DNA from 2 places in the Pseudoalteromonas sp. NZS71 genome. Region 2 is predicted to be linked to the other one. Evidence: predicted binding sites of a transcription regulator. Region 2 holds the regulator's gene; the other holds the start of a gene.
What was found. The regulator FliA, encoded in region 2, starts transcription of late flagellar genes. The targets are predictions, from matches to a motif close to CTAAAGNTNNNNNNNNNNNNGCCGATA.
Positions count from the first base shown of each region.

Region 1: a site for FliA is predicted at 10,782-10,808, ahead of I6E85_RS19345 (DUF5610 domain-containing protein). Genes of this name have one in related genera too.

Region 1 covers NZ_JADYWS010000041.1:1,202-13,714, reverse strand. The annotation lists gene gspJ (type II secretion system minor pseudopilin GspJ) at 1-340, shown strand, start outside; gene gspK (type II secretion system minor pseudopilin GspK) at 333-1,322, shown strand; gene gspL (type II secretion system protein GspL) at 1,319-2,527, shown strand; gene gspM (type II secretion system protein GspM) at 2,524-2,997, shown strand; gene I6E85_RS19395 (type II secretion system protein N) at 3,001-3,759, shown strand; gene I6E85_RS19390 (UPF0149 family protein) at 3,782-4,369, shown strand; gene I6E85_RS19385 (hypothetical protein) at 4,397-4,603, opposite strand; gene I6E85_RS19380 (hypothetical protein) at 4,603-4,962, opposite strand; gene ccoG (cytochrome c oxidase accessory protein CcoG) at 5,251-6,681, shown strand; gene I6E85_RS19370 (serine/threonine protein kinase) at 6,768-7,742, shown strand; gene I6E85_RS19365 (thiol:disulfide interchange protein DsbA/DsbL) at 7,777-8,400, shown strand; gene I6E85_RS19360 (thiol:disulfide interchange protein DsbA/DsbL) at 8,417-9,055, shown strand; gene I6E85_RS19355 (DUF523 domain-containing protein) at 9,115-9,567, shown strand; gene trmA (tRNA (uridine(54)-C5)-methyltransferase TrmA) at 9,578-10,675, opposite strand; gene I6E85_RS19345 (DUF5610 domain-containing protein) at 10,838-11,977, shown strand; gene murI (glutamate racemase) at 12,043-12,513, shown strand, end outside.
Region 2 covers NZ_JADYWS010000002.1:203,064-215,576, reverse strand. The annotation lists gene I6E85_RS02080 (chemotaxis protein CheW) at 1-332, opposite strand, end outside; gene I6E85_RS02075 (ParA family protein) at 336-1,106, opposite strand; gene I6E85_RS02070 (flagellar motor protein MotB) at 1,119-2,078, opposite strand; gene I6E85_RS02065 (flagellar motor protein) at 2,080-2,844, opposite strand; gene I6E85_RS02060 (chemotaxis response regulator protein-glutamate methylesterase) at 2,837-4,003, opposite strand; gene I6E85_RS02055 (chemotaxis protein CheA) at 4,062-6,269, opposite strand; gene I6E85_RS02050 (protein phosphatase CheZ) at 6,285-7,058, opposite strand; gene cheY (chemotaxis response regulator CheY) at 7,076-7,459, opposite strand; gene I6E85_RS02040 (RNA polymerase sigma factor FliA) at 7,500-8,210, opposite strand; gene I6E85_RS02035 (MinD/ParA family protein) at 8,237-9,097, opposite strand; gene flhF (flagellar biosynthesis protein FlhF) at 9,090-10,571, opposite strand; gene flhA (flagellar biosynthesis protein FlhA) at 10,593-12,513, opposite strand, start outside.

The DNA of each region.
Region 1 (12,513 bases), on a different contig from region 2:
CTGGATAAATCCAATTAATTTATTGCCACGTTCAGAACTACAAGCCGTTGGTTATAGAGTGATAGACGATAACCTTGAGCGTGTTTATCGGGTTTATGTTGATCAGCTTGATAATATGGAACCGCGAGTTCAACGTGTACTAGAAAATGTTGAAGAGCTTAAGTTTGAGTTTTTAGATGATAAAAACGAATGGCAAGAACAGTGGGAAATTAAAGCTCTCCCTAAAGCGGTTGCTGTTACTTTGAAACAAATAGAAGCAGAGCCAATTCGTCGTGTATTTTTAGTTCCTGGGCAAGGCAAAGTTGTTGCTACACAAAGTACGGATGTGAATAATGGTTAAGCAGCAATCATCGCGCGGCGCAGCACTTGTTATTGTTTTGTTTATTGTGGCATTAGCGGCTATTTTAGCAGTAGAAATGAGTGCTAATTTAATGGTTCAAGTGCAAAAAAGTACTAATTTGCAAGGTCACCAGCAAGCTAAATGGTATGCCTACGGTGCAGAAGAGCTTGCTATTAAAGGGCTAATACAAAGTAAAAAAGATGATGCTGATAAAACAACACTTGATCAAGTTTGGGCAACTCAAGGTGATGCTTCATACCCTGTTGATAACGGCACGTTAAGTGGCAAAATTACTGATTTACAAGCATGTTTAAATTTAAATGCTTTAGCCATAGCGCCAGAAGAAAATAGCGCAAGTAAAACAAACCCTGCACATAAAGCACTCTTTGCATTACTTGAAAACATTGAAGATTTACCTGCTGATGAATCAGAAGAGACAATGGCAGATAGCGTATTTGATTGGCTTGACGAGGACAGTATTACATATCGCTCAGGCGCAGAAGAAGACGAGTATTTATCACGAGATTTTCCGTATATGACAGCCAATAGTTTATTTGCATCAACATCGGAATTACGCTTGGTTAAGGGCTTTAACCCATTAGTGATGGAAAAAGTATTGCCATATGTATGTGTAATACCAGGCAGTACGCTTTTATCTATTAACGTAAATACATTAATCCCAGAGCAAGCACTTATACTCAGTGCCTTAATAGAAAGCTTGAGCTTATCTGGTGCAGAGGCTGTGGTAGGTGCAAGACCGCAAACTGGCTTTGACACCATTGATGAATTTTTTGAACAGGTGAAGCAACAAGGCGGTACTAATACCGACTCAGTCAAAAGTTTATTTAGTATTAAAAGCGAATATTTTAAATTACAAACGCAGGCAAATTTTGTCGACCTGCGTTTTTCGATGACCACATTACTGCACGCTAAAGACGGTGACGTAACGATACTGGCGCGAAAATTTGGAGGCGTACAGTGACAGAAATACTGTTGATCCGCACGGGTCAAACCGAGCAAGAATTGCTTAATTGGTTAATTTACTCACCACAAGAACAAGAAATAATAGCCAGTGGCGAGTTACCAAATGCAGAGCATTTAAGTGAGCTAAGCGAAAAAGCACTTACCCGAGAAGTTGTTGTGTTGTTACCAAGTGATCAAGTGCAATTAAAAACGGTCGCTTTGCCAACAAAATGGAATCGCAAGCTTGAGCAAGCATTGCCATACATGCTGGAGGAAGATATAGCATGTGACGTAGATGAACTGTTTATAGCAGTAGCGCAGCCGACAATGCTTGGTGAGCAACATGCAATTCGTGTAGCAATGACAGACCGTGAATGGTTTGAACAATGGCTCGCATTATTTGTAGAGCATAATCTATCAGTATACAGAATATTACCCGATGCTTTGTTGTTACCGCTTGCAGATGATGGCGCAGTTACCGCTATCGAGCTCAATAACCAATGGTTATTTAAGCAGGGGCAATGGCATATAGGTGCGGTTGAATCTAGTTGGTTAAATGGCTACTTAACAGCCATGGGTAATCCTGATATTAAGCATTTTAGCCCAGCTAGTCAGTTTCCAGAAAGCGTTAACTTACAAGCGCAAACGAGTGAGTACGACTTACCTCTAGCATTATTTGCAAAGCAGTTAGATAGCGTTAATTTTAACTTACGCCAAGGTATGTATCAGCTTAAAAAACAAAGCGCTTTATGGTGGGGTTACTGGAAAGGCGCCGCAATTATAGCAAGTGTTGCATTGGTTTCTACGATTACAATAAAAGCTATTGAGTTACACCAACTTAATACACAAGTAGAAGTAGCTAAAGCTCAAGTAGTCGACAGATACCAAAAAGCATTTCCAGGAACTAAAGTTCGCCCCAATCTAATTAAAAGCCAAATTAAAGGCGCGTTAGATAAAGTGCAAGGCTCAAGTGAGTCGGGCTTTTTAGACTTAACGACTAATTTGGTTGATGTATTTTCGCAAGTCAGCGAATTTACACCTGAAACACTTCGTTATGACAAACGTCGCAATGAGCTGCGCATTCGTGCACGTGCTAAAGACTTCCAAACCTTTGGTAAAGTAAAAATCATACTTGAAAAACAAGGTTTAACTGTTGAGCAAGGGTCTTTAAATAACGACGGTGATTATGTCGTTGGTGAAATTAAACTGCGAGGTGCAGTATGAAAAAGCAGTTAATGCAACAATGGCGCTCGCTTAAAGAGCAAGAACAACAATTGGTAATGGTCGCTGGTGGCGTGTTTATTATTTTTGTTTTAGTAATGGGAATATTTCGACCATTAAATAATGCGATAGAAAAGGCACAGCAATTTCAAATTAAACAACAAGAGCTATTAGCTTGGGTTGATGACAGTATTGTTAAACTAAAGGCTGCGGGTAACACCAGTGTTGCTAGCAATGCAAACTTAAGCCAAATTGTTAATTCTACACGTGGGCGCCATCAAATAAGTATTAGTAAAATGCAGCCAAGTAGTGATTCGCTGCGTTTGACGCTCGACTCTGTAGAATTTAATCAGTTAATAGAGTGGTTAGATGAGCTAGTGAATCAGCACGGCTTAAAAATTGAAAACTTAGATTTGAGCCGCGATGATAAATCAGGCTATGTGCGTGTAAGCCGTTTAGTATTAGAGAATTAATTAATGAAAAAAATAATAACGTTATCGGCTGTCTTTTTAATTAGTTTTATTGTGTTTTGTATTATTAAATTACCAGCACATATTGCACTAGATATAGCAAAACCGTACTTTCCAAAGCAATTAGAAGTAGGGCAAACTGTAGGCACTGTTTGGCAAGGTCAAATGATGCAAGTTCGTTTTGATGGTGAACAGTTAAATAATGTGCGCTGGGACATTGCTGGCTGGAAGTTATTTACAGGCAAGCTAAATGCGAATGTGAAGTTTGGTAATGCACGAGAGCGTAGTGATATCTCGGGTTATGCTGATGTAAGTTATGGGCTTTTTAATCAAGAAGTTAAAGTGACTGACGGCCTAGTACGCTCCACTGTAGAGCGTGCAATGCAGCGCGTGCAGCTTCCCCTACCTGTAACCGCTAAAGGGCGTGTAATTTTAGAACTTGATGAATACAGCTCAGGTGCACCTTATTGTGATTCACTAAAAGGTGAAATAGCGAGCCCTAATATTGACGTGCAAGGCTTAAATGGGTGGTTTAATATTGGACCTCTGGCTGGTAAGTTAAGCTGTAAGTCGGGCGATATTGCTATATTAATTGACCCAGATAATACGCTTGGCCTTGAGGCAGATGCTACACTTAAAGCTAATTTCGACTTTAGTGTGGCAGGTTATGTAAAACCAGATGCTAGCTTACCTAAAGATGTACATGATGCGGTTAAATTTTTAGGCCGACCAGATAGCCAAGGTCGTTACCCGCTCAACTTTTAATGTTTGAATATAAAGAGTTTTAATGCAAATACCCCAATTTACTGAGCTGCACGCAAAGCAGCTCAGCACATTTTTAAATACCCAATCTCAAGCAATGACCCTTCAACAAAGCCAAGGCTATTTATTTGGCGTTATTTGTTCGCCCAATCCATTAGATGTGCATGAGTGGCTTGAGCAGATATTACCAAATACAGCTAATGATTTAGATGAAGAAGTACTTTTCTTGTTTATGGCGCTATATCATAAAATTAGTGAGCAAGTATTTGAAACTGGATACAAATTACCTAACACATTTGATGCTGAATTTTGTAAGTCATGGAGTAAAGGCTTCTTAGTTGCAACCAAAGCTTACGCAGAGCCTTTGTTAAATGCACCGCAATTAGACACTGACTTTAAACAAGCATTAGAAAGTGCGTTAAGTACATTAAGCTTTTTTGCACTAGATCAGCTAGCAATAGCTCAGATTGCCAAACAAAATAACATGACTATAGAAGCCTTGTGTCAGTACCAATATGAATCAATGGGTGACTTTGCATTAGGGTTTGCTGAACTAATTGAAGTGGTCGCAATTAATAGCGGTTTGATAACCGACGAGAGTTGGGAAGAGTAATTATTAATACCAGGCACTTAGTTTAATCTAAGTGCCTAGCTCTAATATAATATCCGTACAGCCTTGTTTGCACTTTACTACGCCTTTACCAGGTTCACTGGTGGCTAAATTAAGTGTTAAAACCCCATTACACTTCTCACACTTTAACGTTTTGCCTTGTGCTAATTGCTTGAGCATATTGCGTTGTTTATGAAATGAGTCGCTTGCTTTTTTATTTAATCCTGAAAAATCCACTACTTTGCTCGCTTTTGCTCTAATGCTTCAGTCACTATTTTACATACCGTATTTAAACGATCGCCATAAAAATAAAGGTTTAAGTCACGTTCACGACAATAACGTAGGTGAAATAACTGAACAGAGTCATCTGTTGTAAACGTTTTTTCTACGTACTCACCCTCAGATTCAGACAATTTAAGTTGAGTGCTGATTCTATTTTTAGCCATATTTGCAGCAGGGCTTCTGTTAACCTTACTTGCATCACTTAAAAAACCAATGCCTTCACCTAATAACCTTTCGCGAGGTTCTTTTATAAGCGGATGATCGATTGTAAAAAAGGCAAGGATCACAACTACCAAAATAATAAATTTTTTCATGGATACGTAAACCTTGATCTAAGTAGGGTTGAATTACCATGCAGTGTAATAAACTGCATTTTAAAAGCAAGTAACTGGGATGAATAAATTATTAGCGATCTATGCCAGTAATTTTAACCAACATTGTTATAATGGTTAACAGCAGTCAGATATTTCTGAAATATCTGAAAGTATTCGAGAAGGCAATTTATTAAAGTAAATCTGCCTAGCAAGTAACTTGCTAGCTTTAAGTATAGAGTACTTGAGTATTGCTGGATTTTTATTTCCAAGCGGCGTTGAGGAACTTCGATGGACAAGCAAATTAAAGTAAAGAATATCCCTGTAGAGGTGAAAATCCAAAAACCGGATTTAAGCCGTCAAGATGATAGGTTCAATCCCCGAAATCGTATTTATGTGCGTGCCGTAAAAGGCCTACATCAATTACTTAGGCAGCGCATTGGCTTTTTAGGCCTACTTGCGTTTATGTTACTTCCTTGGATTAATTTTAACGGCCAGCAAGCAGTGCTGTTTGATCTAATTGGTCAAAAATACAATATTTTTGGTTTAACGCTATGGCCTCAAGATTTTACCATATTAGCGTTTATTTTTATGCTGGCAGCATTTGCGCTGTTTTTAGTGACCACCTTCTATGGGCGGGTGTGGTGTGGCTACACATGTCCGCAAACTGTTTGGACCTTTATTTTTATTTGGTTTGAAGAAAAGCTTGAAGGCACAGCTAATCAGCGTAAAAAACTCGATCAACGACCCATGAATTTTGATAAGTTTTGGCGTAAAACGGCAAAGCATACTAGTTGGGTATTGTTTTCGTTATATACCGCTATTTCTTTTGTGGGTTACTTTACGCCAATCAGAGAGTTACTTCCTGATTTTGTAACGTTTAACGTGGGTGGTTATGCACTAGTCAGTATTATTTTCTTTGCTGCGTGTACCTATGGTAATGCCGGTTGGATGCGAGAAATTATGTGTTTACACATTTGCCCTTACTCACGTTTTCAATCAGCTATGTTTGATAAAGATACATACACTGTAACGTACGACGAAAGCCGTGGTGAAAGCCGTGGTCCTCGTTCACGTAAAGTAGATCATGAAGATTTAGAGCTAGGCGACTGTATAGACTGTAACTTGTGTGTTCAAGTGTGCCCAACAGGTATTGATATTAGAAATGGGCTGCAAGCTGAGTGTATTAACTGTGGTGCATGTATTGATGCGTGTGATGGCGTAATGGATAAAATGGAATACCCGCGTGGACTTATTTCATATACGACAGAGCGAAACCTCGAAACCCCAGAAAATAAAACGAATCCACTACGAGCTAAAATCATTGGTTACACGGTCATACTTGTTGTGCTTACGGGAGCACTTGTAGCTAATATAGCGCTGCGTAAAACAATGGACTTTGATATCATTCGTGATCGAAACCAATTATATCGTGTCGATTTTGATGGTTTAGTAGAGAACACCTATACATTAAAGGTAATTAATAAAGCGCAGTACGAGCAAACCTTTAATATTAAAGTACAAGGGTTAGATAACTTTAAGTATATTGGTAAGCAGTCATTTACTGTGCAGGCAGGGCAATCTCATAATGTGCCATTGTCGCTTGTAATGGACCCTTATGATTTGAAGGCGCCGATGACTGAGTTTAACTTTGTGCTTTCACCGGTAGATGAGCCGGATGAGACAATATCGCAGTCGAGTAACTTTTTTAAAGCGCGATAATCACAACCTACCTTAAATAGGTAAGTTGATATAGCAATTAACAAAAGCGGGTATATTACCCGCTTTTTATTTTATATAAGAAGAGTATGAGTAAATTTAGTTTTATTGACTTAACACCTGACCTAATACTCGATGCAATAGAAAGCGTAGGTGTGTACGCCGAATCTGGTTTGTTGGCACTCAATAGCTATGAAAACAGGGTGTACCAATTTAAAGCCGATGATGGCCTGCGTTACGTAGTGAAGTTTTATCGCCCAGAGCGCTGGAGTAAAGAGCAAATTCAAGAAGAGCATGACTTTGCATTTGAACTGGCAGAAGCGGAAGTGCCTGTTGTTGCCCCTATTTTATATAATGGGCAAAGCTTGTTTGAACACGAAGGTTATTTGTTTGTGTTGTTTCCAAGTGTAGGCGGGCGTTTATTTGAAGTTGATAACTTAGATCAGCTTGATGTAATGGGGCGTTTAATTGGCCGTATGCATCAAGTAGCTAAAACAAAGCCTTTTACTTATAGGCCAACAGTTACCTGCGAGGAGTATTTACATACAGCCAAAGTTCATCTTCAAAAAAGTAACTTAGTGCCTATGGGAATAAATACTGCCTTTTATACTATTTTAGATTTAGTGATAGAGCAGGCGCAAAAACAGTATAAAGATGTGCAAAGTATTCGCTTACATGGTGACTGCCACGTTGGTAATATTTTGTGGGCAGGTGATGCGCTCATGTTTGTTGATTTAGATGACAGCCGCCAAGGTCCTGCAATCCAAGATTTATGGATGATGCTCAGTGGCGATAGAGCGACGCAACTGTTACAGTTAGACACCCTTGTGAATGCGTATGAAGAGTTTTGTGATTTTGATCACTCTCAGCTCAAATTAATTGAACCGCTGCGAGCGATGCGTATTATCCATTATATGGGATGGGTAGCTAAACGATGGAGCGATCCTGCCTTTGTGCGGAACTTTACATGGTTTGCTGATGACAAATACTGGGAGCAACAAATTTTAGCACTGAAGGAGCAACTTGCAGCATTGCAAGAAGCACCGTTAAAGTTATTGCCGTAATATTTTATTTAAAGACAAGTACAACGAGATACAAATGCTTAAAAAATTAAAACTGAGTTTATTACTTTTATGTTTACCATTTGCAGCACTTGCTGCACAGTTTGAAGTTGATAATCAATACACTGTTATTGATGTAGACAAAAGTACATCACCACAAGTAACCGAATTTTTCTCATTTTACTGTCCACATTGTTTTAAGTTTGAACCAGTAGCAAAAGCAATTGAACAAGGCCTGCCAGAAGGCGCTGAGTTTATTAAAAACCACGTGAACTTTTTAGGTGGCGTGTCGCCACAAGCACAAAGTAATTTAAGCTTTGCCTACTTAATTGCTAAGCAGCATGGTCTGGCGCAGAGTATTAGCGATCAAATTTTTAAAAGTATTCATGTTCAGCGTGCTCCTTTAACTGAAATGAAAGACGTTAAAAAATTACTTGAAGTAAACGGTATTGATAGCGCAACGTTTGATCAAGAAATTGCAAGCATGCCAGTTATTTCGGCTGAGCAAGCAATGCAAAACAAACAAAATAAATATTCAAAATTAGGCGCACTTACAGGTGTACCTACTTTTATTGTTAACGATAAATATAAAATAAACCTCAACACCATCAAAAATCAAAAAGAACTTGATGAGTTAGTAGCGTTTTTATTAGCACTATAAATTTCGGAGCATAATAATGATTAAATTAGTTAAAGCAGGTTTGCTTGCAGTACTACTTCCTATGGCGGCAACAAGCTTTGCAGCAACGTATGAAGAAGGCGTGCATTACGACGTTGTTTCTGAGCGCGCAACTAAAAAGCCAGAAATTAAAGAGTTTTTCTCATTTTACTGCCCTGCATGTAATAACATGGAAGCACTAATTGGTGAGTTTAAGCCTAAGCTTGATAAAAACGTTAAATTTAAAAAGAGCCATGTTGATTTTGTAGGTGTACGCGACCCAGAAAACCAACAGATGATGAGCCAAGCACTCGCTACTGCAGAAGTGCTTCCGCAAAAAGATAAAATTGTCTCTGCAATCTTTAATCATATTCATACAAAGCGCGCTAGTTTTAATGAGCTTGCAGATGTAAAAGATATATTTGTAGCGCAGGGCGTTGATGGCGATAAGTTTGATAAGCTGTTTAAAAGCTTCTCGGTACGTACGCTGAGCTCTAAAATGAAACGCGATCAAGACTACTTTAAAGAAAAAGGCGCACTACGTGGCGTACCTACATTTATTGTAAATGGTAAGTATAAATTAAACCTAGGTCGTGAGTCGGGTATTACTGAACCAGAAGATATTAGCAAACTGATTAATTACTTAGCTAATAAATAAATTTAGCCAAAATAAAAAAAGCTCCTTAAGGAGCTTTTTTGCTTTATAAGGATATAGCGATGGAAAAAATATTAGTATCGAGTTGTTTGCTAGGGCAGCCTGTTCGCTACGATGGTAGAGGACACGCAATTTTGCATCCACAGCTTAATTTGTGGCAAAAACAAAATAGATTAATTGTGTTTTGTCCTGAGGTCGCTGGTGGGCTTCCTACTCCTAGAGCTCCTGCTGAAATAATACAGGGGAGTGTAATTACTAATTTAGGAGAAGATGTAACAGAACAGTTTCAAACTGGAGCTAATATAGCGCTAGAACTCTGTAAAAAGAATCAAGTTCGTTTTGCTCTACTTAAAGAATCGAGCCCTTCTTGCGGACGAAATACAATATATGATGGAAAGCATCGCGGAGTAAAAATCGAAGGGCTAGGTTTAACTACAGCATTATTAATAAAAAATGGTATTCAAGTATTTAGTGAAAAGCAAATACCAGCACTTATAAAAGTACTGGCACTTTAATTTTGGTTGGTTATTTGCGCTGCAAGAAAACACCCGACTCAATGTGATGTGTATATGGGAACTGATCAAATATAGCAAAGCGCTTAACGTTGTGCGTACGTGTTAGGTGATCAAGGTCACGCTCAAGGGTTTCAGGATTACACGATATATAAATTATGCTTTCGTAGTTAGCCACTAAGTCACACGTTAATTCATCCATGCCCGCGCGCGGTGGATCAACTAATATGGTTTGGCAGTCATAGCTTTTAAGGTCAATACCGTCTAAGCGAGAGAAAGTACGCTCTCCATTCATTGCTTGAGTAAACTCTTCACTAGACATACGAATAATATCTAGGTTCTCTACGTTATTTTTAGCAATATTGTATTGAGCAGAATGAACAGATGATTTTGATATTTCTGTTGCTAATACTTTATTAAAACAGCCCGCTAACGCAATTGAAAAGTTACCGTTACCGCAATACAGTTCTAATAAATCATTTTTAAGTGGTTTACATAAATCTTGCGCCCACTCCAGCATATTAATATTTACTTTTGCATTAGGCTGAGTAAAGCTATTTTCTACTTGTTGATAAATAAGCTCTTGACCATTAACTGTTAAACGCTCAGTTACAAAGTCATCACCCAGCACTTCTTTTTGTTTGCGAGCACGGCCGATAAAGTCAATTTTGTATTTACTGCTTAGTTTTTCTTTAAGCGCTTTAATTTCACTTAACCATTCATCATCAAGTGGTTTGTGATAAAGCAAGCTTACTAAAATTTCACCGCTTAGCGTGGATAGGTAATCGATTTGAAATAACTTACGACGTAATATTTCACAAGGCTTAAGATGCTCAATCATCACCTGCATTATTTCACCAACTAGAGGCGCTGCTGGATCAAATGTATCAACACGGATTTTTTCTTTTGTTTGTTGATCAAACATAATGTGAAACAGATCGTCACCGTCGTGCCATACTCTAAATTCAGCACGTTGGCGGTAGTTAGTTGGCTCTGAGCTAAATACTTCTAGTTGCTCCACACCAAAACGTTGGAACTGTGCACTAATACGCTGCTCTTTTTCACTTAACTGCGTTTGGTACTGTGTGGTATCTATTTTAATAACTGCCATTAACGCTACTACCTTATCTAAGATCTGTTTATCGGCGCTATTGTAGGGAGCGCTGCGTATTTGTCTAGTTTTGGCTAGCATTTATGCTGTTTTATTGAACATTGTACTTTAGTTTTTATTGTTATAGCCGATAATAAACTACGCACGCTTAGGAGACGAATCATGAAAATAGGTAATTATGGCTTTACGCCAAACAACAACATCAATAAATTCAATAATAAAGCTGATATACAGCAACCTACAATTACGTCTCCTCAAGATAGCTACCAACAACGAGGCCGAGAGTTGGCTGCAAAGGTGCTTGGCGATAAAATGGCTGAGCAGCTTGGATTGCCTATCGCAGAAAAAAAAGCAGATAAACCACTATTTGATTTTGATGAAATAGTAAAAAACGTACTCGATTTTGTAAGTAGTGCTGTTAATAAAGCAAAAGCTAACGGCGCTGATGACGAAAAGCTCAAAGATATGTTAGGCGACGCGCGCAAAGGAGTCCAAATAGGGATTGACGACGCTGTTGATGAACTCAAAGGTACAGGCGTATTTAATGATGACATGGAAGAGGGGATTAATAAGTCCAAAGAGGGAATTTACAATGGGCTTGATAAGTTTGAAGAGTCGTTATTTAACCCACAATCTGCCAGCGTAAATATAAGCCAGGCTCAATATGTCAGTATGACGAGTAATGCAGAGTATAAATTTACTACCGCAGAAGGTGATGAGGTAAGTATTAGTTTTGCTGATGCATTTGAATCTCAGTCGGCAAGTGGCTATCAGCAAAACAATAATAGCGAGTCGTTTGCAAGCTCATCATCGCAATCTCGGCAGGTATCATTTTCGATGTCGGTTAATGGTGACTTAAATGAGCAAGAGCAAGAAGCTATTAATACGATGATGGAAGACTTACAAGATTTAAGTAAAACCTTTTTTGGTGGTGATTTAGATGAAGCATTTGAACAAGCGCAGGAGCTGAGTTTAGACAGCGATCAGCTGGTGGCTTTTTCTATGGATTTACGCCAAACAAAAACAATAGCAACAGTTAAAAGCTATGAAGAATATAGACCAGCACCAGAAAAACAAGTAGCGGAGGGTTTAGCTCCTTTTAATGACGACCTTAAAAATGCTTTTGAAAAAGCGGGTGAGCTTGGATTACAAAATCAGCTAGCTGGCATTCTCCAATGGTTAAATCAAGATCAGGAACAAATAGATAAATTAGTAGATTACACAAAGTCTATGTTCGAAAACCTTAATCAGTTAAATTCTGCGGCCGACAGGCTTACTGATTTAGAAACCACGCAAAGTTAAACTACTTTCTTTTATAAATACCTCATGGCAAACTGCCGTTCTTAAAGTAAAGTGGGAACGGTAGTTTGTCAGCGCATATAATGGTCTTTGATTCAGGTATTGGTGGAACTACTGTACTTGAGCATATAAAGCAAAGTATCCCCAATGCTCAGTACAGTTATTTTATGGATAATGCATTACTGCCTTATGGTGCTCAATCCCAAAAAACCATCATTAACCGATTATGCTCACTTATTCATTTCATCAAAGCTAATACGCTTAATGTTGATTTAATTGTAATAGCGTGTAATACCGCTTCTACATCTGCACTTAGTGCTGTTCGCCAAATGACAGATATTCCTATAGTAGGTGTTGTGCCAGCAATAAAGCCTGCGGCAGAGTTAACACGTTCAAATCATATTGGCTTATTAGCCACACCGGCAACGGTCGCCAGTTCATACACTAAAACATTAATTACTGAGCATGCTCGTAATGTAACCGTTAATCTATATAGCAGTGTGGAGTTAGTAACTTTAGCTGAGCAATACTTTTTTACA
Region 2 (12,513 bases):
GTGGTTATAATCTGTGGTTCTGGTTCTTCTGTAATCGTACTTATCGGCTCTATTACTTCATCGTCAATGGCTTTATTAACTTTTTCGGCTTCAAAAATAGGTTCAACTATTGGCTTAATTTCAGAATTAAGTAAGTCTTGATCAAATATTTTTTCTGCCGCTTTTATCTGTTCTTTTGGTTTTAAATGAATATGTTCTTGCTGCGAGTCATGTGGCATTTGCTCAAGTAATTTTGCGACTGGCTCAAGGTTATCTACAGGCTCGTCTTCACATAACAAAGCCCCTAGGTATTGTTTCATTACTTTTTCATTAGCAAATAATTGCTTACTCATTCATTAACCTTGTTCAATTAAATATTCTAGCAGTGCTTTATATGCGTATACACCACGCGAACGAGGACAATACTCTACAGGCACTTTTTGCGCAAAGCTTGCATCTCTAAATTTAGTATCTACCGGTATCACACCTGGCCAGACTTTATCACCATACGTACTTTGCAGTGTTTTATATGCTTCTAACGATGCTTTAGTACGTTTATCATACATAGTAGGGATTATAGTATATTGATAATCTTTCGCTTGAGAGGTTTGCATTAATTCCATAGTGCGCATCATTCTATCAAGCCCTTTCAGTGCTAAAAATTCCGTTTGCACTGGCACTAAAATTCGCTCACTTGCTGCAAGCGCATTAACCATTAACACCCCTAAAACTGGGGGGCAATCTAAAATGGCATAATCGTAATGTTCACTGATTTTTGCAAGCGCTTTTTTTAGTATTAATCCCATACCTGTTTTATTACCCATGCTTCTATCAAGCGTGGCTATCGCCATTGTTGCGGGTAAAATATCTAGGTTTTCAAGTGTTGATGGGCATAAAGCTTGAAGTATCTCTTCACTTTGCATGCTCGTGCCACGCGCAAAAATATCATATACGCTGGCTTCCAAATCTTCTGAGTCAATGCCAAAGTAATAAGTGAGTGATGCATGAGGGTCTGTATCAATAAGCAACACACGCTTACCCTGCAAAGCTAAAATACCAGCAAGGCTCACTGCTGTTGTTGTTTTACCAACACCACCTTTTTGATTTGCGACAGTCCAAATCTTCACATTACATCCTAATTACTGTTCATTGCGCGTTGTTATGCGAATACCACCATGAGGCAAACGAATTATTTTTATTGTATCGTCATCTGAAGGGAGCTCAATTTCAGGCTCTGCCACTACTGGCTTGACGGCCTGTTCATCACCTTTAATGTCTTGTATTGGCGGTAAACCATACTTAGAAAGTGCAATAACAACTTTACGATTTTCTGCTCGCCCTTGTTCTGTATCGTTACTTACAAAAGGTGAATATTGACCATAACCTTCTATCGCCATTCTGGCAGAATTAATACCTAATGCTTCCAACTCTACTAAAATAGATGTTGCTCTAGCAACCGAGAGTTCCCAATTTGAGCGAAATATTTCATTGCGAATACTTTCATCATCAGTATAGCCACGCACCCTAATATAGTTATCTACTGGAGCAATAATATCTTTAACAATTTTGACGACTTGCTTTGCCCTAGAGTGTGCAACTGAGCTACCACTTGAAAATAACATACCTGAGCTTAGCTCTATAATCAGCCAATCTTGATTAAGCTCTAAACTGGCTTCTCCATCACGAATTTCATCAATAAGCGCTGACTGCAGCTTAGCAAGTAAGCTATCGAGTGGTTTTCCTAAATATTTTTGTTGTATGTTACTTGTATCACTTTGACCGTCGAGTAACTCTGGACCTTGTTCTTCTTTTAAAATACTTTCACCATAAAGAACTTCTTGTTCAGGTGTCACTCTATCAGTCAATATTCCATTACCATTGACGCCCTCACCTTGCTGGGAGTGCTGGCGGGCAGATTTATCAAAAACGTGTTCAAGGGAGTCTGACAATATTTGAAATTGTTCTTCTTTGTTGATCGCTATCGCATACAGCACCACAAAAAAAGCAAACATAATGGTCATGTAATCGGCATACGATACAAGCCAACGCTCTGTATGTTGACTTTTAGGAGCAGAGTGACGCAGTCGTCGGCGTAGCATGTTATTCGTCCACTAAATTAGGACGCTCTACACGATAGGCTTCAAGCTTTAATTCTATATTTACTGGGCTTTCACCAACGCTTATTGCAATCACACCTTCGGCAAGCATTTCATGGTAAAGCATTTTTTGCTCTACACGCTGTTTTAACTTATTTGCCATAGGTAAAAACAATAAATTAGCTAAACCAACACCATAAATGGTCGCAATAAATGCCGTTGCAACTCCTGCACCAAGCATTTGTGGATCGGTAATAAACGACATTGCCTGTATTAAACCAAGCACAGCACCTAAAATACCAATGGTAGGACTGTAGCCCCCCATCGCTTCATAAACACGTGCGGCTTCAAGCAAGCGATCGCGTTCTAGCAGTAAATCAATTTCAAGCGTGTCACGTAGTTTTTGCTCTGAGCAGCCATCTACAAGCAAGCTTAAACCTTTTGCTGCATATGCATCTGGGTGAGCTAGCGCTTCGTTTTCAAGCGCTAAGTAACCTTCTTGACGTGCCTTATGAGACCACCGCTTAACTTGCTCTATTGCATCTTCAATATCATATTGTGGCGCAACAAAAACCCAAGAGCTCATATTTAGCATTTTTTTAAAGGTACTTGCTGATGTTTGCAACATAACAGCACCAAGCGTGCCGCCTAATACAATAATAAGGGCAGGACCATTAAATAAAGCAGAAACAACGCCGCCTTCTAAAGAGTAACCTAGACCTATTGCACCAAGTGCTACAAATAGTCCAAATATTGAGAGTTTATCCACAACCTACCTCTCTCTTGATACGTGCTGCAACATCGCTTAATGCTAAACTTTCACTCGAAAGCCCCGCATTAGCAATGGCTTGAGGCATTCCATAAACAACACAGCTTTTTTCATCCTGTGCCCAAATGGTTGCACCCGTTTGTTTTAACATTCTTGCACCGTCACGTCCATCAGCGCCCATGCCTGTTAAAACGATAGCAAGCACATCGCCTTGATACGTTTTTGCTGCACTGGCAAAAGTTACATCTACACTCGGTTTATAACTTATTCTCTCGCTATGATCTTCAAATACGCGCAGAGTTCTATTTGCACCACGCCCTTCTACCATCATCTGCTGTCCGCCAGGCGCTAGATAAGCAGTTCCTGGTTGTAAGCGGTCACCTTGTTGCGCTTCTTTCACTTTTATTTGGCACAGACCATTTAAACGTGCCGCAAATGCAGGTGTAAAAGCAGCTGGCATATGCTGAATAAGCAAAATAGGATGAGGGAAATTAGCAGGCAATTGAGTTAATATAGTTTGTAGTGCAACAGGGCCACCTGTAGAAGTGCCAATAGCCACAAGCTGGTATTGCTTTCCACTTGCTCGCATTGAGGCAATATTTGAACCTGACGATGTTGTAGGGGCTGCTCTTTGAAAGCTTCTATCGGGTTGTTTTATCGAAGGCGTTAGTGTGTTTGTTCTTTGCGAAAGTGAGCTTGTTATCGGTTTAGTTGATATTACTGGCTTAGGTGGTGTTGCAGCTTTAAACGTTCGCGGTAAACGTCTTCGCCCTATATCTTTCACTTTATTTTGTAAAAGCTTTATAGCGTCTTCATTATTGCGAGCGATGTCTTCAAATTTTTTCGGTAAAAAATCCATTGCTCCAGCATCTAGCGCATCAAACGTTGCTGTTGCGCCATCACGTGTTAGTGATGAAAACATTAAGATCGGGGTTGGATTACTCGCCATTATCTCTTTAACTGCGCTAATACCATCAAGCACAGGCATTTCTACATCCATAGTGATCATATCTGGACGTAGCTGAGCTGCTTTTTCAACAGCTTCTCTGCCATTCACAGCAAAGCCTATAACTTGTATGTCGCTATCTTGCTCAAGAATTTCGCTTACCCTGCGGCGAAAAAAGCTTGAATCATCAACAACTAAAACTTTAACGGCCATTTAGCTCTCTTATTAAATTTATGCGTAGGTATATATTAAATATATACCTACTTTATTATTAGCCTGCGTAATGTTTTAACATGTTTGGAACGTCTAAAATCAGTGCAATGCCACCATCTGAAGTAATTGTAGCGCCTGCCATACCTGGGGTACCTTGTAGTAACGCATCAAGTGGTTTAATTACAACTTCTTCTTGGCCAATTAATGAGTCAACAACAAAACCAATTTGCTGCGTACCAATTTGCACAATAACTACATGGCCTTTTGCTTTTCGCTGTGAACGATCTGAGCCTTTAACTAACCAGTGCTCGAGGTAGAATAACGGTATTGCCTTTTTACGCACAATAATTGTTAATTGCCCATCAACCACATTTGTTTTCGTTAAATCTAAGTTGAATATTTCACTAACACCTGCAAGTGGTAACGCAAATGTTTGTGCGCCAACAATTACCATTAAGGTCGGTAATATGGCTAAGGTAAGTGGTACTTTTATCTCTAAAATAGTACCTACACCTAACTCAGATTGAATACTTACAGAGCCGTTTAATTGGGTGATTTTAGTTTTCACCACATCCATTCCAACACCACGACCTGAAATATCAGATATCTCTTCTTTTGTAGAAAAGCCAGGTGCAAAAATTAGGTTGTATGCTTCAGTGTCAGAAAGTCGACTCGCTTGATCGTGGTCGAGCACGCCTTTACTAATTGCTATTTTTTTCAGTTTCTCAGCATCCATACCAGCGCCATCATCTTTAATGGTCAACAAAATATGGTCGCCTTCCTGAGACGCTGATAAAGTAACATTACCTGTTCTAGGCTTACCGGCAGCCTCACGAACAGCTGGCATTTCAATACCGTGGTCAACTGAGTTTCGAACTAAATGCACAAGCGGATCGGCTAGTGCTTCCACTAAGTTTTTATCTAAATCGGTTTCTTCACCTACAAGTTGTAAGTCAATGTCTTTGTTTAAGCTGCGTGCTAAATCGCGTACTACGCGAGGGAAACGACCAAATACCTTTTTAATTGGTTGCATTCGCGTTTGCATAACCGCGCCTTGAATATCAGCAGTCACTACATCTAAGTTAGAGATTGCTTTACCCATTGCTTCACTGTCTGAATTGGTCGCTAAACTAACCAAACGATTTCGCACAAGTACTAACTCACCAACCATATTCATAATTTGGTCAAGTCGTTTTGTATCTACGCGAACTGTCGTCTCTGCTGCTGGTGGCGCTGATTTTTTAGGCGTTGCTGGCGCTGCTTTAGCAACCGGTTTTTCTACCGGTTTAGAAACGGGTGCTTTTACAGGTTCTGGTTTTTTTACAGGCACACTCGCTTTTGCAGTTGGTTTAGCTGGGATATTGGGCTGTTTCACAGCTGGAGTGCTTTCTATTGATTTAGGTGCAGTGCCTTTACCATGAAGTTCATCAAGAAGCGCTTCAAATTCATCATCACTAATTTCATCATCTGATGAATTAGCAGTATTTGACGCTGGTTTAGCTGGTTCTACAGGTGCTTTAACTGCACTACTTTGCTCAGGTGCTTTACTCGCAACCTCACCAAAACTGCCAACTCCATGTAACTCGTCTAATAAGCTGTCAAATTCATCATCAGTAATATCACCATTAAAATCACTACTACTTGCTACTGGCTTTTCAACTGCAGGACCTTGTCCTTTACCGTGTAGTTCATCAAGTAAGTTTTCAAATTCATCTTCAGTGATTTCGTTTATTTCAGCATCACTAACCGAAGGAGTTCCGCTAAACATTTCATCAAATGCAAATGGATCTTCCTCATCAGCTATTGGCGTATCAACTACTTCATCAAGAGGTTGTTCAACGTCAGTTTCTGAAGCGACTCCGTTAAGCTCGGCTTCTGTTGGAGGTAGGCCCAAAATATGGAGGGTTTGAAGTAACTCAGGATCTGCTGGTTCTGGCTTATCCCTATTTTGGATAGTCGCGAACATTTCATTAATGGTGTCGAGCGCTTGTAAAATAACATCCATTAACTCTGAATTGACCGTTCGCACGCCTTGACGTAGTAAATCAAATACGTTTTCAGCGCCGTGGCAAGCATCAACAAGTTCTGTCATAGCTAAAAAGCCTGCACCACCTTTTACAGTGTGAAAGCCTCTAAATATGGCATTTAGTAACTCGGTATCTTCTGGATTATTTTCCAGTTCAACTAACTGTTCAGATAAAAGCTCTAGGATTTCTCCTGCCTCTACAAGAAAGTCTTGTAAAATATCTTCATCGACTTCAAACATGCAGTTACTCTCCTCTTAGAAGCCCAAACTTGATAAAAGATCATCGACTTCATCTTGATCAGACACAACATCATTACGCGATTCTTTATCAATAATAGGGCCTTCAGGACCTGCTAAAGTTTGTGTGGCAACTGGTTCTTTTATTTTTTGTTGTTCTACTTTATTCGCTGTGTTGTCACTGTCATCTTGTTCAGCAAACGCTGTTAAAAGATGAAGTAAGCTTTCTTCTACTTCTCTAACAAGTTCTATAACACGGCGAATAACTTGACCTGTTAAGTCTTGATAGTCTTGAGCCATTAGTACATTTGTCATTAAGCTTTGAAGCTCATCCGTTTTATGATGAGAGTTATTCATAAACTTATCGATACTATGGCAAAGTTGTTTAAACTCACCAAGCTCAATCTCCCGGCTCATTAAACGATCCCATGTCGGTTTGATATGAGATATTTCATCTGCAAGTTGCTGAGCTATAGGTAAACTAGCCTCAACAGCATCCATTGTTTTATTAGCCGCATTTTCTGTCATTTCTATAACATAATTAAGCCGCTTTTTAGCATCTGGAATCGCATCTGTCGTTATGTTAGTTAAGCGAGTATCAAGCTCAAAGCTTTTAAGTGCTTCGTGCAGTTGACGAGTCAACTTCCCAACTTCAGCAAATAATTTAGACTGCTCTTGCGAAGCTGTCTCTAAAATCAACTGATTAGCTTTATCTTGCTCATCGTTTTCTAAATAAATGACGAGTTGACGAGCTTGTTCTAACGTTATTTGAGGCGCAGCTGGTGCTGACATAAGCCTCTCCCCCATCATTAGCCTAAGCGTTCAAATACTTTTTCTAATTTAGTTTTTAATGTTCCAGCCGTAAATGGCTTAACAATATAACCATTAACGCCAGCTTGCGCTGCAGCTATTATTTGTTCTTTTTTAGCTTCTGCCGTTACCATCAGTACAGGGATATGTTTTAACTTATCATCTGCACGAATTGCTCTTAAAAGGTCAATACCTTGCATTCCCGGCATATTCCAATCTGTAACCACAAAATCAAACACTTGATTTTGTAACATAGGCAAAGCTGTAGACCCGTCATCAGCTTCTTGAACGTTAGTGAAACCTAAGTCACGTAATAGGTTTTTTATAATTCGTCTCATCGTTGAAAAATCATCAACTACAAGAATTTTCATGTTTTTATCCAAAACATCCCCCAGTGAGGTATTAACCTTAGTTTACTTACTACTAGTTTATCCAGTCATTGATTTTAGCTTTAAGCTTAATCATCGCCTGACCATGTATCTGACTTACACGCGATTCGCTTACATCGAGTATATGTCCTATTTCTTTTAAATTCATTTCATCGTTATAGTATAAAGAAAGTACCATCGCATCACGCTCTGGTAATGACTTTATTGCATTTAGCAAAGACTCATTAAACCGATCATTTTTAACATTATTAAAAGGTTTGTCTAGCGCTAAATCTTGGCCTACGGGAGTAATAACATCCTCATCTACACCAAGGTCTTCTATGCCTAATACTTTACTGGTATTAACATCATTTAAAATATGATGGTACTCATTGAGTGAAATTTCAAGTTTTTCAGCAACTTCTGTATCTGTTGGTTCGCGATTCAGACTGCTTTCGAGCCCAGTAATTGCCTCTGCAACTTGTCGGCTTTTACGGTGTACTGAACGAGGAGCCCAATCACCACGGCGCATTTCATCAAGCATAGCCCCGCGAATACGAATACCGGCAAAGGTTTCAAAGCTTGCGCCTTTTGTTGCATCAAAGTTTTTTGAAGCTTCTATTAAACCTATCATTCCTGATTGAATTAAATCATCAAGCTGAACGCTAGGTGGTAATCGAGCAATTAGATGACATGCCACTTTTTTGACAAGTGATGCATGTTTCTCAACAATCACATTTAAGTTTTGTGTTGATTGATATCCCATAGCTCTATTCACCAATGTTGTCATAATTAGCCGTTTACTAGTTTCTCAATGAAAAACTCTAAATGCCCAGATGGTTGATTTGGTATTGGCCATTTAACTGCTTTTGTCGCCAGCGCTTTAAACGCGAGAGCGGCTGGCGAACTTGGAAAGAGCTCAACAATCACCTTTTGGCGACGTGTTGCTTTGCGCATATTTTCGTCATAAGGAACCGTTGCTACTAGCTCCATTGAAACATCTAAAAAGCGATCGGTAACTTTAGATAGTTTTGCAAATAATTCAGTGCCTTCACGCATACTGCGGACCATATTGGCAACAATTTTGAACTTATAAACACCGTGCTCGCGGCTTAATACTTTAATAAGTGCGTAAGCATCGGTTATTGATGTTGGTTCATCGCACACTACAACCATTACATCTTGTGCTGCTCGTGAGAAGCTTAGCACCATGTCTGAAATACCAGCGGCTGTATCTACAATTAAAATATCAAATTCGGTATTCAATTCGCTAAATGCACGAATTAGCCCGGCATGCTCAGATGGCGATAGTTCAACCATACTTTGCGAGCCCGATGTAGCGGGTACAATTTTAATACCAGCAGGGCCTTCAACTAAAATCTCGTCAAGCTCACATTCACCTGACAAAACGTGTGATAAATTGCGCTCTACACGTAAACCAAGCATCACATCACAGTTTGCTAAACCTAAGTCAGCATCCAGCACTAATACTCTATTACCTTGTTGCCCTAGTGCAATAGCGGTATTTAGAGAAACATTTGTTTTCCCTACCCCACCTTTACCACCGGTTACAGCGATAACTTTTACGCCGTTGTTATTGTTTTGACTCATTTTGCGCAGGCCGCTTGCTTGATCTAATACTGTGTTAATCATACATCCCTACTGTACTTGGCGCCACTGCTTGGTGCCTTGAATGTTGTGCTTTTGTTCTTTTTAAATATAATTGCTCAGCCTTTTTCACTAGTTTCTCAGCATTTGCAACACGAATATCTTCTGGCACTCGTTGACCGTTAGTAAGATACCCTATTGGGAGGCGATTTTGAATCGCAATACTAATAATCTCACCCAAACTTAATGATTCATCTAACTTAGTGAAAATACAACCACTTAACTGTACTTTTTTAAAGTGACGTACTGTTTCTTGTAATACATTAATTTGTGCCGTCGCGCTTAGTACTAAGTAGCTGCGAATATCCACACGTTGGTTACGCATTAACGTGTTTAACTGCTCAGTCAAACGTAAATCTCGCTGACTCATACCTGCTGTATCAATTAATACTAGACGTTTATTTCGTAAATGATATAAAACTTCAGCTAATTCATTAGCATCTTTAACTTGCTTTACACCACAACCAATAATACGGCCGTAAGTAGCAAGCTGTTCATAAGCACCAATTCTGTATGTATCAGTGGTTATTAAGGCCACTTTATCAGCGCCATATTTTTGTGCACCTAACGCTGCAAGCTTAGCAACTGTTGTTGTTTTACCAACACCTGTTGGACCCACTAACGCATATACACCACCTTGGCGAAGTATTTCATTATTGGTTGTTTGCATTTGATCTTCGACCATCGTTAACAACGCTTTCCAGCCTTGCTTACGAGATACATCATCAGGTACAAAACATGCCATTTGTTGCGCTACTTCTTTATCAATACCCATACCGACTAAGCGGTCAACCATGCAAGCGCGTGTTGGATCGCGACGCGCCATATCTTGCTGCATTAAGCCTGATACTTGATGCTCAAGTAATTGACGAATTGCGTTCATTTCTTCACGCATTGTTGTCATTTCTTCGCTTTCATTATTGGGTGTTTGTTGGCGAGCAGTTACTGGACTATCTAAATCATCAAAGTCGCTGTCTAAATCATCAAAACCTAAGCTATCCGCTTGAGTTTGTGGACGAACTGGCGCTGCATTTTCAGGTGCAAACATATTTTTAGTACGCTGTTCCATAACTGGTTCTTGATAGTTATCGGTAGTATCAATACCTGATTGTGAAAACATTGATGCAAGCTCAGGAGAACGAGGACGCGGTGATTGACGCTCTAATAAAGCCTGTAGGCTGTCAGCCACTTTTGCTTGCGGCTCTGGTTTGGCACGCTGAGGCTCTGGTTTTACAAAATTATGCATGCTTTGCTGTGGTGCTTGAGCGCGCGGTTCTGCAGTACGTTGTGGTTGCGCTGCTACTTTAGGGGCTGCTTTGTCATAATCAACTGCCGCTACAATTTCTACACCGTTAGCCAGCTTCTTATTTGACATAATAACCGCATCAACACCTAACTCATCTTTAACTTCTTTAAGTGCTGTGCGCATATCTTTAGCAAAAAAACGTTTAATTTTCATGATTCAACCCCTGTTAAAATCTTATTGTTGGCCTACAGAGCTAACAATCTTGATCTGTCTTTCGTCTGGTACCTCTTGATAAGACATCACTCTCAATCCTGGAATGGTGTACTTAACAAAACGAGATAACACAGTGCGTAACATTCCTGACGTTAGCAATATAGAAGGTTCACCGGCCATTTCTTGATTTTGATGCGCTTGTGTCAATGACACTTGAAGTCGCTCTGCAAGTCCAGGCTCAATACCGGCACCTTCATCGCCTGCATTTTGTAATGACTGATGCAACATCTGTTCCAACTCAGGTGCCAAGGTTATGACAGGGATTTCTGATGACATACCAACCGCATCTTGAACAATTAACCTACGCAGAGAAATACGCACTGCAGCCGTTAATACATCAGGGTCTTGGCTACGCGGGCCATACTCAACAAGGGTTTGAACAATTGAGCGCATATCGCGAATAGCTACACCTTCATTCAATAAATTTTGCAGTACTTTTACAATTGCAGTTAATGGCAACACATCTGGTACTAGCCCTTCTACTAAGCGAGGGTGGCTTTTAGCGAGCATATCAAGCAGGTTTTGGACTTCTTCATGCCCTAGTAGCAACGCCGCGCTGTTAGTTAATAACTGGCTAATATGAGTGGCAACTACCGTGGCTGAATCTACAACGGTATAACCTAGTGATTGCGCTTCATCTTTTTGATCTGGCTTGATCCATACTGCATCAAGGCCAAACGCAGGATCTTTAGTTTCAACCCCTTTAATTGGGCCAAATACTTGCCCTGGGTTAATCGCTAGCTCGTCACCATGTTTAAGTTCGCTTTCACCGGTTGAAACACCCATTAGCGTTATTCTGTAAGCATTAGGGTCAAGCTCTAAATTATCGCGAATATGAACAGGTGGTACTAAAAAACCAAGTTCTTGAGAAAGCTTTTTACGTACACCTTTAATACGATTAAGTAGCTCACCACCTTGAGATTGATCTACCAACGGAATTAATCTATAGCCTACTTCTAAGCCAATTACGTCAACCTGTTGAACATCATCCCAACCAAGTTCTTTTTGCTCTTGTTTATTGGCAATACCTGTTGCAGCGCTTCCGCCACTGGCGGCTTCTTCGGCCTCTGCTGCAGCGGCTTTTAACTTAGTTTGCTGTGTGTAGTAAGCTAAATAACCCAGTAACGCACCTAAACTTAAAAAAGCAAAATGCGGCATACCAGGCACTAACCCCATGATGATCAAAATACCTGAAGCAATAAAGAGTGATTTTTCGTTACCTAGTTGTTTCTTAAATTGGTCACCCATATTGAGCGACTCATTTTGGCGTGTTACAACAATCGCGGTACCAATTGAAAGCAGTAAAGAAGGGAGTTGAGCAACTAAGCCATCGCCAATGGTAAGTAATGTATATACTTCCATTGCGTTGCCAAAACTCAAATTATGCTGAATCATACCTACAAATAAACCACCAACAATATTGATGATTAATATAACAATACCTGCAATGGCATCGCCTTTTACAAATTTACTCGCACCATCCATTGAGCCGTAAAAATCGGCTTCGCGAGTTACTTCCTCACGGCGGTCACGCGCTTGCTCTGCGCTGATAAAGCCTGCGTTTAAATCGGCGTCAATTGCCATTTGTTTACCCGGCATTGCATCAAGGGTGAAACGTGCAGATACCTCAGATATACGCCCAGCACCTTTAGTAATTACCACAAAGTTAATAATGATCAGGATTAAAAATACGACCAAACCAACAGCGTAGTTACCACCAATAACAACTGAGCCAAACGCTTCAATTACCTTGCCGGCAGAATCACCACCATTATGACCTTCAAGTAATACAACTCGAGTGCTGGCAACATTAAGCGCTAAGCGCATAATCGTAGCGATTAGTAATACAGAGGGGAATATACCAAACTCAACCGGCTTCATC